Regions from separate parts of the Mediterraneibacter torques genome, predicted to be linked through region 1. Evidence: predicted binding sites of a transcription regulator. Region 1 holds the regulator's gene; the other holds the start of a gene.
The links. Region 1 encodes HrcA, which represses chaperone genes, less so after heat shock. Its sites were predicted from a motif close to TGTTAGCACTCNNNNNNNNNGAGTGCTAACA; they were not measured.

Region 1 (7,684 bases):
GCTATTTATCTTTCACCTTATAAAGGATAAGGAGTTCCCGGCGATAAGTCAATACTTTCTTTCATATGCCTGCTATTATCGTTTATTATAGATATATATAAGCAGAAGTTCTATTCCTTTATTTTTGCCGCTTTGGCATCAAAATCATTCTCCCTGCAAACGATTCCCATTTTCTCCGTCTATACAATAAGAGGATGCCTTATTTTGACATCCTCTTACCTGTTAGTCTTCCAAGGCTTCTTTCATCTCTTTCATTTTTTCCATGAAGCCTTTCTTTTTCTTCTTCTCGACTTTCCCTGTTGTCTCATCATGTTCATGAAGTGTATTTCCCGTCAATTCATCAAATCTTCGCAGCGCTTCTTTCGCCTCCGAACTTAATCTTTCCGGAGTCTGGATCTCAAGCGTCACATAATGATCTCCTCTTGCCTGTGGATTACGAAGAGACGGAACTCCTTTTCCTTTAAGGCGCACTTTTGTATCTGTTTTCGTTCCCGGTTTTACATTATAAATCACATCTCCGTCTACCGTAGGAATACGAATATCTCCTCCGAGCGCCGCTACCGCAAATGAAATCGGATGCGTAGAGAAAATATGAATATCTTGTCGTTTTAACGACGGATGCGCCGAAACATTCACTTCTACAAGAAGATCTCCCCGTGGTCCGCCGTTTACTCCCGGTTCTCCCTTGTCTCTGATACGAACGCTCTGGCCGTTATCAATTCCTGCCGGGATAGACACTTTGATCTTCTTTCGGTTTGCAATGTATCCGCTTCCTGCGCATTTTGAACATTTTTCCTTAATCACTTTACCGGAGCCTCCGCAGTTAGGACATGTCTGCACATTTTGAACTGTTCCGAAAAAAGACTGGGATGTATAGACAACCTGCCCCCGGCCCCCGCATTTCGGGCATGTTTCGGGAGATGTTCCGGGTTTTGCCCCTGTTCCATTACATGTTTCACATGGATCTTTCAAAATAAGATCTAATTCTTTTTCACATCCGAAAACCGCTTCCTCAAATGTGATTCTTATACTTTTTCTGACATTTGCGCCTCGCATCGGTCCGTTACTTCTTCCGCCTCGTCTTCCGCCGCCGAACAGGTCGCCGAAAATATCGCCGAAAATATCACTGAAATCCGCACCGCTAAAGTCAAAGCCTCCGAAACCGCCTGCGCCGCCCGCGCCGCCATCGAATGCCGCGTGACCAAACTGATCATATTTCTGTCGTTTTTCAGGATCGCTTAAAACAGCATATGCTTCTGATGCCTCTTTAAATTTCTTTTCCGCCTCGGCATCCCCCGGGTTCATATCGGGATGGTACTTCTTTGCCAGTACACGGTATGCTTTTTTGATCGCCGCCTCATCAGCATCTTTCCCGATGCCGAGCACCTCGTAATAATCTCTCTTTGACTCTGCCATAATACGAATACTCTACCTTTCCTCAAGAAAATTCTACGAAACCGCTTTTTACACGATCCCGTAGAATTTTTATTTTACATTTTGCCTGATATTTCAAGCTTTTATCTCGTTTCCTCTGATATCTTAAACTTCTTTATAATCTCCGTCTACGACATCATCTCCGTTGAATCCTTCCGGAGCCGGTCCTGCATCCTGACCTGGATTCGGTCCTGCTGCACCTGCACCTGCCGCTGCGCCTGCCTGCTCATACATCTTTGTGAAAAGTTTCTGTGCGCTTTCCATCAGTTTTTCCTTCGCAGCTTTGATCTCAGCCACATCGGCTTCAGATGTATTTTCCGGAGTTGATTTTGCCAGCACGTCTTTTAACGCCTGCATATCGGCTTCTACAGCCGCTTTATCGTTGGCATCCAGTTTATCGCCGACTTCCTTGATTGCCTTTTCTGTCTGGAATACCATTGCATCAGCTTCATTTCTTGTATCGATCGCCTCTTTACGTTTCTTATCCTGAGCTTCAAACTCAGCAGCTTCTTTTACCGCTTTATCAATATCGGAATCTGACATATTAGAACCTGCTGTGATCGTGATATGCTGTTCTTTTCCTGTTCCGAGATCTTTTGCAGATACGTTGACGATACCGTTTGCATCAATATCGAAAGTAACTTCGATCTGCGGGATTCCACGCGGAGCCGGCGGGATTCCGTCAAGTCTGAACTGTCCGAGTGATTTATTATCTTTTGCGAACTGTCTTTCTCCCTGTACGACATTGATATCTACCGCTGTCTGGTTGTCTGCCGCTGTAGAGAATATCTGGCTTTTCTTTGTCGGGATCGTTGTATTTCTCTCGATCAATCTTGTGGCAACTCCGCCCATTGTTTCGATAGAAAGAGAAAGCGGTGTAACATCAAGAAGAAGGATATCTCCTGCTCCTGCGTCTCCTGCAAGTTTTCCTCCCTGAACAGAAGCTCCAAGAGCAACACATTCATCCGGATTCAAAGATTTGCTCGGTTCTTTTCCTGTCAGTCTCTTTACTTCTTCCTGTACTGCCGGAATACGTGTAGATCCGCCTACAAGCAATACCTGACCGAGATCTGCCGCTGTAAGTCCCGCATCGGAAAGAGCGCGTCTTACCGGCTCTGCCGTTCTGTCTACGAGATCTCTTGTCAGCTCATCGAATTTTGCTCTTGTCAGATTCATATCAAAGTGTTTCGGTCCTTCGGCAGTTGCCGTAATGAACGGAAGGTTGATATTTGTTGTTGTTGCGGAAGAAAGTTCTTTTTTTGCTTTCTCTGCCGCTTCTTTTAATCTTTGAAGAGCCATCTTATCCGTTGAAAGGTCAACGCCTTCTTTTGCCTTAAAATCTGCCAGCATATAATCTGTAATCTTCTGGTCAAAGTCATCACCGCCAAGACGGTTATCTCCTGCTGTTGAGAGAACTTCGATCACGCCGTCGCCGATCTCGATAATGGAAACGTCAAACGTACCACCTCCAAGGTCGTATACCATGATTTTCTGCTCTTTCTCATTGTCCAGGCCGTAAGCAAGAGCCGCTGCCGTAGGCTCGTTGATGATACGTTTTACATCAAGACCTGCGATCTTTCCTGCATCTTTTGTAGCCTGACGCTGCGCGTCGTTGAAGTATGCCGGAACTGTAATAACAGCTTCCGTTACTTTTTCTCCCAAATAACCTTCTGCATCCGCTTTCAATTTCTGAAGGATCATTGCGGAAATTTCCTGAGGAGAATATTTTTTCTCATCGATCGTCACTTTAAAATCGCTTCCCATCTCTCTTTTGATAGAAGAAATTGTTTTGTCTGCGTTTGTAACTGCCTGACGTTTTGCCGGCTCTCCTACGAGACGCTCTCCTGTCTTTGTAAACGCTACGACTGACGGCGTTGTTCTTGCGCCTTCTGTGTTTGCGATCACTGTCGGCTGTCCGCCTTCCATAACAGCTACGCAACTGTTTGTTGTACCAAGGTCAATACCGATTATTTTTCCCATGATTTTTTCCTCCTGCTTCTTATCGCTTTTTATTATTCTGAAATAAAGTTGCTTTTCTACTAATTTGCTACTTTTACCATACTGTGTCTTACGACGCTGTCATGATACATATAGCCTTTTTGAAATTCTTCCGTGATGATGTTTTCACCCGCTTCCTCATCTTCCACATGCATAACCGCATTATGGAAATCAGGATTAAATTCCTGGCCTACCGCTTCGATCGGTTTTACACCGACCCCTTCCAAAGTCGTCATGATCTGTTTGTAGATTTTTTCCATTCCTTCTACAAAAGGATCTTCCTTACTTTCCTCCGGCACGGCTGCAAGACCACGTTCAAAATTATCGATAACCGGAAGAATTTTTTCTATGATATCTTTCGCTCCGATTTCATACATTTGAGATTTTTCTCTCTCTGTACGCTTGCGGAAGTTATCAAACTCTGCCATTTGACGGGTGAGACGATCAGTCAATTCTTCAATCTTCTCGTCTTTTTTATCTTTTTTTTCTTTCTTTGCGAAAAACTTTTTCTTTTCTTTTGATTCTGTATCTTTTGTATCCTGAGACTCTTCCGTCTCTTTTGAAGCTTCCTCCTCAACAGATCCTTTCGTCTCTGCCGCCTCGTCCTGCTCATCTGCAGCCGCTTCGTCTTCCATCTTTGCCGCTTCTGCCTTTGCTTCCTCGACAGCTTCTTTTATCATATCTTCTTTGCTCATCTTGTCACCCACCGGCTTTCCACCTTTCTATCCTTTTGGATCTTTATTATAAATCGCATCCAACTCTCCCTGCAGAATTTTCAGCGTCTTCATGACATGTTCATAATCCATCCGTTTCGGTCCGATAATGCCGATCGTTCCTTTCATGCCTTCGCCAAGTTCATACGTCGCTGTCACGACACTGCAGTCCTTCATTGTTTTAACCGGAGTCTCATCTCCGATATAAACCTGTATTCCGTGACTATCCTCACTTGCCAGTGTCTCTGTCACAAGATCGGCGAGCTGCTGCTTCTCTTCAAATGCACTGATGATCTCCTGTGCGCTTTGCTTATCGCTCAACTCCGGATACTTAAAGATGTTCGTAGCTCCGCTTGTATAAATCTTCATATCTTCTTCTACATGGATCGTCTCTGCCACCGCATCCAGTACATGAGCGACAACCTCACTGTGAATGCCTGCCTGCTCTTTCAGCCTTGCGATCAATCCAAGTGTGATCTGATCGATCGGAAGTCCGTTCAATGTAGTATTAAGAAGCATATTTAACTTCAGAAGATTCTCATTACTTAACATTTCCCCTACTTCGATGATCTTATTCTTGATTACATTACCGCCAAGTACGATAACCGCTACGATCTGTTCTGCATCAACTTGAGAAAGCTGAATAAATTTCAGCGTATTCCGATTGTTAATCGGAGACGATACCATCGTCGCATAATTCGTATTCGTCGCCAAAACTCTTGCTGCCTGCTGTAATACTTTCTCAACCTTATCGGTTTTCTCCAACATCGCGCTTTCTCTTTTTGCAATCTCTTGTTCTTTTTCTTCCATCAGCATATCAACATAAAGCCGATATCCTTTATCCGAAGGAATCCTTCCCGCCGACGTATGCGGCTGAAAAATATAACCGAGATCTTCAAGATCTGCCATCTCGTTCCTGATCGTCGCGGAACTTAAATTCAGATCTGTATATTTAGAAAGTGTCCGCGAGCCAACCGGTTCTCCGGTCTCAAGGTAATTCTGTATGATCGCTTTTAATATAGTAAGTTTTCTTTCACTTAACGACGTATCGACCGCCACAGCTTTTCCTCCTCTCTCGCTATTAGCACTCTTTTCTTTCGAGTGCTAACACCTTTCGTATATTAAGATAGCACTGCATTTTCCTTTTGTCAACAGTGTTTATTATTTTTTTATTTATTTCTGTACATCCGAAACGATGTCTTCTATCTGAATTTCCTATTATCCGAAAGAGGCAGAATCACAGCATCCGCTTTTTCAAAACAAAAACTCACTCATTACATAGTTGCTTATATCAACTCCCCGCTCTGTCAGGCGGATCTGCCCTTTTTCTTTTATCAAAAGACGTTCTTTTTCAAGTTTTCCGATCGTTTCTCCGTAAACCGTATCTATTTGCACCCCGAATGTTTCAAAAAAACTTTTTTCCGACACTCCATCTGTTTTCCGCAGTCCGAGAAACATGAATTCTTCCATTTGCTCTTGCACTGACAGTACACTTACTTCTTCTGCTTTTTCCCATACCGCTTTTTTACTCTCTTCTTTTTTGCCGTCCGGATCTACAGTCTTATTCAGTCTTATATAAACATCCATTTTATCTGTATTGCAGAATCGGTGTTCGGCAATCAGAGAGGACGCCCCCAGTCCCAGTCCGAGATATTCTCTTCGCTCCCAATACCCTAAATTATGCCTGCACTCATATCCCGGTTTTGCATAATTTGAAATCTCATATCTCTCATACCCGTATTCCCGAAGGATCTTCTCTGTTATTTCATAAATCGCCCGTTCTGTATCTTCATCGGGAAGCGGAAGTATCTGTCTGTCTTTTCTTATATTACCGTCTTTATCTGATACTTCCGGCATACTACTCTCGCGGGACAACAGTTCTTTTTGGCATATCCGCTCCCCATCCTCCCCGTAAATCGTACCGAAAACAGTTCCTTCTTCTATAATTAAACTATATGCGGAAATATGTTCCGGCTGTAACTGCGCAACTGTGCGAAGCGTTGTTTCCCAGCTCTTTTTTGTCTGCCCGGGAATCGCCGAGATCAAATCGATATTAACGTTATGAAATCCTGCTTTTCTTACCATCTTCCATGTAGTGAGAAATTCATCATATGTATGGATACGTCCAAGCATTTTCAGTTCTCCGTCATCGACCGATTGAAGACCGATACTTAACCGGTTCACTCCGCATGTTTTCCACATGTTTATCTTTTCTTCCGACACAGTTCCGGGATTTACTTCCATCGTTATTTCCGCATTCTCCGCAATATCGAAACTTTCCCGCAAAGCACGAAAAATAGAGGCAGTGTATACTCCCTCTAATATAGAAGGAGTTCCACCGCCTAAAAAAATCGTTGTCACGCAATAATCCGAAAACTGTTCTTTTTTTCCTTTTATCTCCTCCGCAAGAGCTTCCACATAAGCAGAAACCTCCTCTTGCTTTGCAGAAAACGAAAGGAAATCACAATACGCACATTTCTTTACGCAAAAAGGAATATGCACATACAGTTCCAGTTCTTTTTTCATATTTTCCTTTACCTCTTTAAGATGTTTTAAACATCACTTTTTCACTTATACATCGACAACAAAAATCACTCGTCATCCAACTTCAGTACGCTCATAAATGCTTTCTGCGGTATCTCTACGCTGCCGACCTGACGCATTCTTTTCTTTCCCTCTTTCTGCTTTTCAAGCAGTTTTCTCTTACGTGAAATATCACCGCCATAACATTTTGCCAACACATCTTTTCTCATTGCCTTTACTGTTTCACGAGCGATGATCTTACTTCCGACTGCCGCCTGTATCGGAATCTCAAAAAGCTGTCTCGGAATTTCTTCTTTTAATTTCGCGCACATTTTTCTTCCGCGGTCATAAGCGCTTCCTGCAAATACAATAAACGACAATGCATCCACTTCTTCTTTATTAATAAGAATATCAAGCTTCACAAGTTCAGATTTCTGATATCCCATCATCTCATAATCAAATGACGCATATCCTCTTGATCTTGACTTCAATGCATCGAAAAAGTCATAGATGATTTCATTCAGCGGAAGATGATAATTCAATACGGCACGTTTTTCCTCGATATATTCCATTCCCTGATAAATGCCTCTGCGTTCCTGACAAAGATCCATGATCGCACCGATATATTCCGATGTAACCATGATCTCCGCTTTTACCATAGGTTCTTCCATATAATCAATCTCCGCCGGATCCGGCATATTCGTCGGATTTGTCAGATCGATCACTTCTCCGTTTGTTTTATGGATTTTGTAAATTACACTCGGCGCCGTTGTTACGAGATCCAAATTATATTCCCTCTCCAAACGTTCCTGGATAATCTCAAGGTGAAGAAGTCCGAGAAATCCGCAGCGGAATCCAAACCCAAGAGCGACCGATGTTTCCGCTTCAAATTGCAGCGCCGCATCGTTGAGCTGTAATTTTTCAAGAGCGTCTCGAAGATCCGGATACTTTGCTCCGTCTGCCGGATAAAGTCCGCAGTATACCATCGGATTTACTTTTTTATATCCCGGCAAAGG
Region 2 (7,684 bases), 1.4 Mb from region 1:
TGAAGCGACTGCGATTTTAGGATTTTTTTCAAGATGTTTTGTCACCCTGCGGACTAACTCAAGATCATGTGAAAACATAAATAGTTTAAACACCGGGATACCCGCTTTCTCAATCTCTTCAAAATCAGAAACAACCTTTACACTTTCTATCGCCCTGCGATATTCGCTTGTTTTCACGACCTCTTCCCGGGTCATATTTACATGAAAAAGCTGCATCTCCGCTATAATACTTTCTTCGACTTCTTTTTCCGTTCCGATACGGTAATCGCCTTCATTTGTAAGAAATACGATCGATATCGGAAATTCTTTCACCTCTTCGCAGATCTCTCTGCACAACTCCATTCCGATGCCGCATTCTTTTACAATTTTTCTCTGCGGATCTCTGACTTCCGCTCCGCTTCCCAATATATAATCACAAACAATTCCTGTTCCGTCAAGCTCTGCCATAGCGCCTTCATAACCTCTGCCTGTCGCCACCATAAACCGGATGCCTGCCGCACACGCTTCCTTTACTGCCGCGATCGTATCCGGAGCGATTCTGTGGTCATCACAAAGAAGCGTTCCATCCATATCGCTCGCTATCACTTTGATCATATCTTCATATCTCCAATCTATATACAATAGTTCAGCCATACAGTGTACGTAGAGCATAAAACATGCTTGCATGTTTTTACCGACGGACATCTGTGTGCGGTTACTTGCTATTCTATCTATTATAAAGTTTTTCCCCGCATTTTACAACACAAATCGCCCTAACCTGCACAGTCGTTTTTCCATAACCGTCACAGTCGTTTCTACAGTTTGATTTCCCCAAGTCTTCCGCTGCCTTTCAGATATTTCCTATATACAAAGAAAAAAACAACGCTTGTCACCGATGCCGCCAGTATATCCGCCACCGGCTCCGCATAAAAAGCATCTTTCGCCGTAAACAACGCCGGGAGAAAACATGTTGATGAAAAGTAAAAAACTTTTCTTACAACAGACATCCCAAGAGACAACTTCGTCATGCCAAGAGCAGTAAGCGCATCAACAAAAACATACTGCAGACTTAACGGAACAACCATCAGAGTAAACACTTTGATCCCCCACACGGACAGTTCCCGGTACTCTGCATTATCCGTAAAAATACGAACAAAATACTGCGGAGCCACTCTTGAAATAATAAACATCACCGCCGTAAAGAAAACACAGAGCATCAACACCCAGAGCACTGTTTTCCGAATACGATCCGCTCTGTTTGCTCCATAATTATAACTAATAAGCGGCTGCGACCCTCCTGTCACGCCAAGCATCGGCGCCGTGATCAAAAGCATATAGCTTTGCACGATCGTAGCCGCCGTGATCAACGTATCCCCGTAGTCTGCTCCGCCGTAATACTGCAAAACAGCATTCAGCGCAATGATGATCACACTGTCTGATGCCAGAATCAAAAACGGAGAGAAACCAATCTTCACGATTCGTTTTCCAATCTCCCGCTCAGGCTTCACCAGCGTCAGCGGAATACGCATCTTCTTTCTCTTCAATGTATAAAGAACAAAGATGCATGATGACATCTGTGCAATCACCGTAGCCACTGCCGCCCCCGCAATATCCATTTCAAGTCCGAAAATAAATACCGGATCAAGCACGATATTTACGATTGCTCCGATCAGTGTCGTCAGCATTCCAAGCCCCGGATATCCCTGTGCCGTAATAAAATAATTCATCCCCATTGACAAAAGAGCGAAAAAAGTTCCAAGCGTGTAAATAGTCATATAAGTATTGGCATACGGAAATATATCTGCGCTTGCCCCAAACCATCTCAGTAAATAATCTTTCGTAAGTAAAAATACAATCGTCAATATTCCCGAAAAAATAAGCAGCATAGAAAAACTGTTTGCCAGTATCTGCTTAGCGCTTTTTTCATCTCCCGCCCCGAGACGTACCGAAAACAAGACGGAACCCCCGATACCGATCAGCGTTCCGAACGATGACAACAATGTAATGATCGGAGCACATACCCCCGCGCCTGCCAGCGAGTCAGCCCCGATCACCGGAATATTTCCTATATAGATTCTATCCACAATACTGTACAGCACATTAACAAATTGCGCGAACATAAACGGAATTGAAATTTTTAATACAAGCAAAGGAATAGAATCCCTGCCAAAATCATTTTCTTTTTTCATAACTCATATAACCCTCTCCCTAAGATTTCAGGTTATATATTATCACTTTCTCACAGATATAAAAACCGCGAAAAGTGATTTTTCTAAAACTTTTTCTCGATTTTATTCCTGCAATATCCTTACATCCGCTCTTGCATGTAAAAACGGCAGTGAACGGGAACAGCACACTCGCCGTTCCCGTTCACTACCGTCAAAAACTTGTCAAAAGAAATGAATTTATCCTTCAATCGCAATGGATTTCTTAGTCTCTACTGCTTTCGCATCCTTTTTCGGAATTGTCAGGCTCAAAATACCGTTTTCAAATTTTGCTTTAATATCTTCGTGAGTGATCGCATCGCCTACATAAAAACTCCTCTGCATTGTACCTGCATAACGCTCTTTCCGAATGTATTTTCCCTTCTTATCTTCCTCGTCCTTGTCAAGTCCTTTCGCCGCCGAGATGGTCAGATAACCATTTTCAAGATCCACGGTAATCTCGTCCTTTTTAAATCCCGGAAGATCAATATCCAACTCATATCCCGCTTCATGCTCACGAATATCTGTCTTCATCATGTTTTTGGCATTCTTACCATACAGCGGATTTTTCTTTCCCCAGAAATCTCTGTCAAATCTCTCAAACGGGAAATCCATCCAATCATCGTCAAACAAATTCTCTCCAAAAATACTAGGCATCAACATAAGTCATATCTCCTTTCAAAACACTTTTGAATTTATTGTTTTCTTTGTTATATCTGTAATATAGCACCCGTTATTAGCACTGTCAAGGGTTGAGTGCTAATATTTTTGCTATTTTTTTGCAAACCCTTTAAAATCAATGGTTTGCAGTATCTTATTTCTTTTGAAATTGTGATTTTTTCTGTTTTGACACCAATTTGACACCATTTGCGCTAAAACTACAAGCCATGCAAGCGAAAAATGAGCTCCCGTTGAGAGTTTGATCTCATAAGTGGAGATCATTTTTTTCGCTTATAAGGCGATAGCCGCGACCGAATGAATGCAGGTCATGAGGTCCATAGCGAGTAGTTCTGTAATCATTCTTAAAGAAATCTGAGCCGTCACATAATCTGAACCAAATCCCTCTTCGCAATCTCTTTTCGATCCTGAACCAGTCTGTGATATGGTTATAAACTTCCATTTCATTGAACTGCTCCACAGCTACATTATATCCGGTCACAATCGATTCGTAATGCCCTTGTTCTGGATGATTAACTGTATACGTTTTTGTTCCTGTTTGCTCTTTTCTCCAGCCCGAGTAATATCCCGCATGCATTGTCTCGTCTAAATGTTGTCCTGCAACTCCTGAGATATCAGCTTGACATGTGCTACAAATTGTATGTTCTACCATTTCATATACTGGTTCATTGACAGTTTCTGTCCAAGCTTCCTGATCGACTACCCATTCTCCTGTATAGATCGGAATACTATAATCATGAGTATGTACCGGAGCTGTATTTTGAGTTCCGCCGTTTCCTGAGTTCCCTCCATTAGATTCCCCTGTTGTTTGGGAAGCGTTATTTTTCTGTGTAGAAGCAGAAGCATCCGGTTGAGATGCTGTCTGCTTCTCATCCTATTCTTTCTTGTACCGAATTTCGGTACAAGAACCTGTTCTAAAAAACACCACACATTTATTATACTTGTTATGCAAGTATTTGCATGCCCATATTATAGCTACAAAATATTAGTTCAATCGGATTTTTGCAACCGTACACCACAACTCCGCAACACTTTCTTATAGTTTAGATTAATCAAAAGAAGGGTGTCAAGCATTCAACACCCTATTATTCGACCTTGCAATCATTATACAAATATTTTTATTCATAAATGTTTGAATACATTTCATTGAGTTTTTTCACTCCATTCTCTATCTCCTCTTTCAGTTTAGCATATACTTCATAATCATCTGCTTCCATTTTTTCTTTATGTTTTATCTGACCGTTTCTATCAAGACTATACTCTTTTGGTTTTGTAGAACCGTCGTCTGCCAAATGGTTTTCTCTTGAAATATAAAGTGTTATAAAATCGCCTGTTTTCCGAATTGTAATACCCGGATTTTCTTCCAAATCGCTATTCTTTACGAGAAGTGTGGCTACGATAAATTTCTCTCTGTCACTCATTTCCTGATTCCATTTCCATATAGAAGGTCTGTCAAACATATAAATATCATACTTAAAATCGGAATCTGTGAGGCAATAATTATTACCTTCTTGCTCAAATCCAAGTTCCTCCAACTTATCTTCATATGTCCGCACAAGATGGTCCTGCTTGCCGTTTTGAATTCCTATATAAGCTGAAACTAAAATAACTATCGCCAATACTACTATTGTTCCTATTTTAAATATTTTTAAGTGTCTTACTTTTTTATCGATTTCTTGTACCATAGAGAAGTTATCCTTAAGCATAGAATCCAACGGAACTCCTGATTCGTCACTAATCTTTACTAATGTTTGTAAATCCGGATAATTCTTTTCCTTTTCCCAGTTTGAAATAGTTTGCCTCGTCACATGATAATATTGTGCAAACTCTTCTTGAGACATCTTTTTTTCTTCTCGTAATTTTAAAATTGTTTCTCCTATTTTCATACCGCTTACCTCCTTTTTATTTTATTTTATCTCTCCACTCTGCAAAGTCCAGCAAACTTTATTTACCCCCTCCTTTTTCGGGCGCAAATAATTTTTACCTCTTCATATTTTGAAAATATTCCTTATAACATCGATTTCTAAAATTAACACCTTGCTGCCTTAGCATCTCACCGGCTGCAAATATAAGTTCTGTTTTTATTGATTTTTGCTTCGCAAAATGGGATAATAGACGTAAAATTTTTTATTGATTTTTAATCTTACGCAAGAGGAGGTTATTTCATATGGAAAACACTGAACTTATCATCCCGGCTCCGTCCGATCCGTTAAAAAAACACAAGAGTCATTTTTCCAAGATCGGACTTTTTTATTTCTGTGGAGCGATCATAATTTCGGGAGTGCAGATTTCTGTCATTACATTGATTCAGTTGATCGCACCCCAGCTTATGGTGAATCCGAATATTTCCCTGATCATCTCATCGCTTTCGATGTATCTTATTGCAATGCCGCTTTTGGTCATCATCGTACGCACGATCCCCGGCATGGTCATCCACAAGAAGAAAATGACGGCAGGGCAATGGATTATCGCCTTTTTTATGTGCTATGCGCTTATGTATGTTACGAATGTAATAGGCACATTTACGACAGCTATCTTCGGAACACTAAAAGGAGATCTCGTAGACAACCCGATCCAGGACATTCTTACCGGACTGTCTCCGCTCACAGCATTTTTCCTTATGGTGATCTGCGCTCCCATCGTCGAAGAATATGTTTTCCGAAAACTCATCATCGACCGGACAGTACAGTACGGACAGGCAACGGCTATCCTTCTGTCAGGATTGATGTTTGCGTTATTCCACGGTAATTTTAATCAATTTGTATACGCATTTACACTCGGTGTGTTCTGGGGATTCATTTATGTAAAAACCGGGCGCTTGATCTACACGGTTGCCCTGCATATGACAGTCAACTTTTTAGGCTCGATTCCGGGACTGCTTTTAATGAAATCAACATTTTTCAATCAGCTTTCTCTGTTAGCGGAAAATAACCCGTCAGCCATCGTCGGACTCGTTATGCAGCATCCGGTTCAGTTTCTTTTGATTTGTTTTTACATGCTGCTTCTTTTCGGTCTTGTCATTACAGGCATCATATTTTGGGCGATCAACTTTAAGAAATTCAAATGTGCCCCCGGAGAGATCACAATTCCGAAAGGAAAACGTTTCTCAACGATCATCTTAAATGTCGGAATGATTCTGTATTGTCTGTTTTGGATCATTCAGATTATTTTACAGTTGTTCGCTTAAACAAATCTATTTTCAGATTAAAATGCAGCTTTACCCTCACAAGAGAAAGCTGCATTTTCTAATATCTCACTATTCTTGTTCTATCAATCATTCTGCATCGTCATATCAGCAAATCTTCATCGCAGTCTCGTAAGCGCCCCACACCACGCTCCGTAAATTTCCAACCTGTTCACAATCGCCGACCAGGTAAATATTCTTTCCTTTTCTTTCCAGCGGATTAGGCAGGTAACCGACTGATCCGATCACAGAGTCACAAGGAATCTCTATCTCTTTTCCGGTTTTATCTGTACAGATCACCGAATGTTCTTTTACTTCTTTTAACTTTGTTTCGAGATATACCGGAACTTCGTGCAGCTCAAACCATTCCCTCAAATAGGAACTATTGGCAAGGCAAACTCCTTTCTGCGCCACAAGATCATTTTTCATCTCAACAATAACCGGTCTCTTTCCCTGAAGCGCAAGCTCATAGGCAATCTCGCTTCCCGTAAGGCCTCCTCCGATCACTACAACTCTTTCTCCTACATCCCTTCCGTTCAGATAGTCGCATGCCTCAATCATCCGTTCATGTCCCGGAATATTTTTCATCACGCGCGGAACAGAACCGGTTGCAATTATTACCGGAGCATCGCCGAACTTTTCAACGCTGTCAATCTCCTTACCTAAATGAACCTCCACATCCAGTTCTTTCATTTGTCTTCTGTACCATGCCAAAAGTTCTCTTAATTTCCCCTTATAAGATTCTGCACTTGCCGGGATGAACGTGCCGCCAAGAACGTTGTTCTTCTCATAAATAACCGGATCATGCTCACGAAGCTTTAACACTCTGGCAGCTTCCATCCCTCCGATTCCTCCGCCGATAATATAGACTCTTCTTGGATTCTTTGTTTTCTCTATAAAATGCCGATCCCACTGCATCGTTTCCGCATTAACCGCACACCTTGACAAATGCAGGCTGTCACTTAATTCCTGATCGTTTGGCACTCCTTTATAGTGACACATATTAAAACATCCGTTATGGCATAAAATACAAGGCCGAATCTCTTCTTCCCGATCTTCCATCATCTTTGTGACCCATTCCTGATCTGCCAAAAACTGCCTCGCGAATCCCGCTCCGTCCAATCTTCCTGCGGCGATCGATTCTGCCGCTGTTTTCGGGTTCATTCTCCCCGCACATACAACCGGAATCCGAACAAACTGTTTAATATGTTCTACATCTTCCAGATTACAATTTTCCGGCATATAAACAGGCGGATGCGCCCAATACCACGCATCATATGTACCATTATCGCAGTTGAGCATGTCATAACCTGCATCTTGCAAATATTTCACCGCTTTTTCAGATTCTTCCATATCTCTTCCGACTTCCGTAAACTGCTCTCCCGGAAGAGCGCCTTTTCTGAATCCTTTTGTCTTGGAAAGAACACTGTACCTTAGCGATACAGGAAAATCTTCACCACATACTTTTTTAATCGCCTGCACGATCTCTACAGCAAAGCGATATCTGTTTTCAAAAGATCCTCCATATTCATCTGTTCTATGATTTACATATTTTAATGTAAACTGATCAAGAAGATATCCTTCATGTACCGCATGTATTTCCACTCCGTCAACTCCCGCATCCTGCAAAAGTTTCGCC

Region 2: ACH9UM_RS12585 (Hsp20/alpha crystallin family protein) is a predicted target of HrcA. The motif match lies at 2,918-2,948, and genes of this name have one in related genera.

What each region holds. Positions count from the first base shown of each region.
Region 1 is NZ_CP172594.1:1,277,119-1,284,802, forward strand. Features, by position in the region: gene dnaJ (molecular chaperone DnaJ) at 223-1,416, opposite strand; gene dnaK (molecular chaperone DnaK) at 1,540-3,414, opposite strand; gene grpE (nucleotide exchange factor GrpE) at 3,474-4,127, opposite strand; gene hrcA (heat-inducible transcriptional repressor HrcA) at 4,155-5,204, opposite strand; gene hemW (radical SAM family heme chaperone HemW) at 5,400-6,671, opposite strand; gene lepA (translation elongation factor 4) at 6,737-7,684, opposite strand, start outside.
Region 2 is NZ_CP172594.1:2,690,178-2,697,861, forward strand. Features, by position in the region: gene ACH9UM_RS12575 (Cof-type HAD-IIB family hydrolase) at 1-594, opposite strand, end outside; gene ACH9UM_RS12580 (MATE family efflux transporter) at 795-2,168, opposite strand; gene ACH9UM_RS12585 (Hsp20/alpha crystallin family protein) at 2,385-2,846, opposite strand; gene ACH9UM_RS12590 (hypothetical protein) at 3,109-3,513, opposite strand; gene ACH9UM_RS12595 (helix-turn-helix domain-containing protein) at 3,980-4,747, opposite strand; gene ACH9UM_RS12600 (CPBP family intramembrane glutamic endopeptidase) at 5,029-6,048, shown strand; gene ACH9UM_RS12605 (FAD-dependent oxidoreductase) at 6,154-7,684, opposite strand, start outside.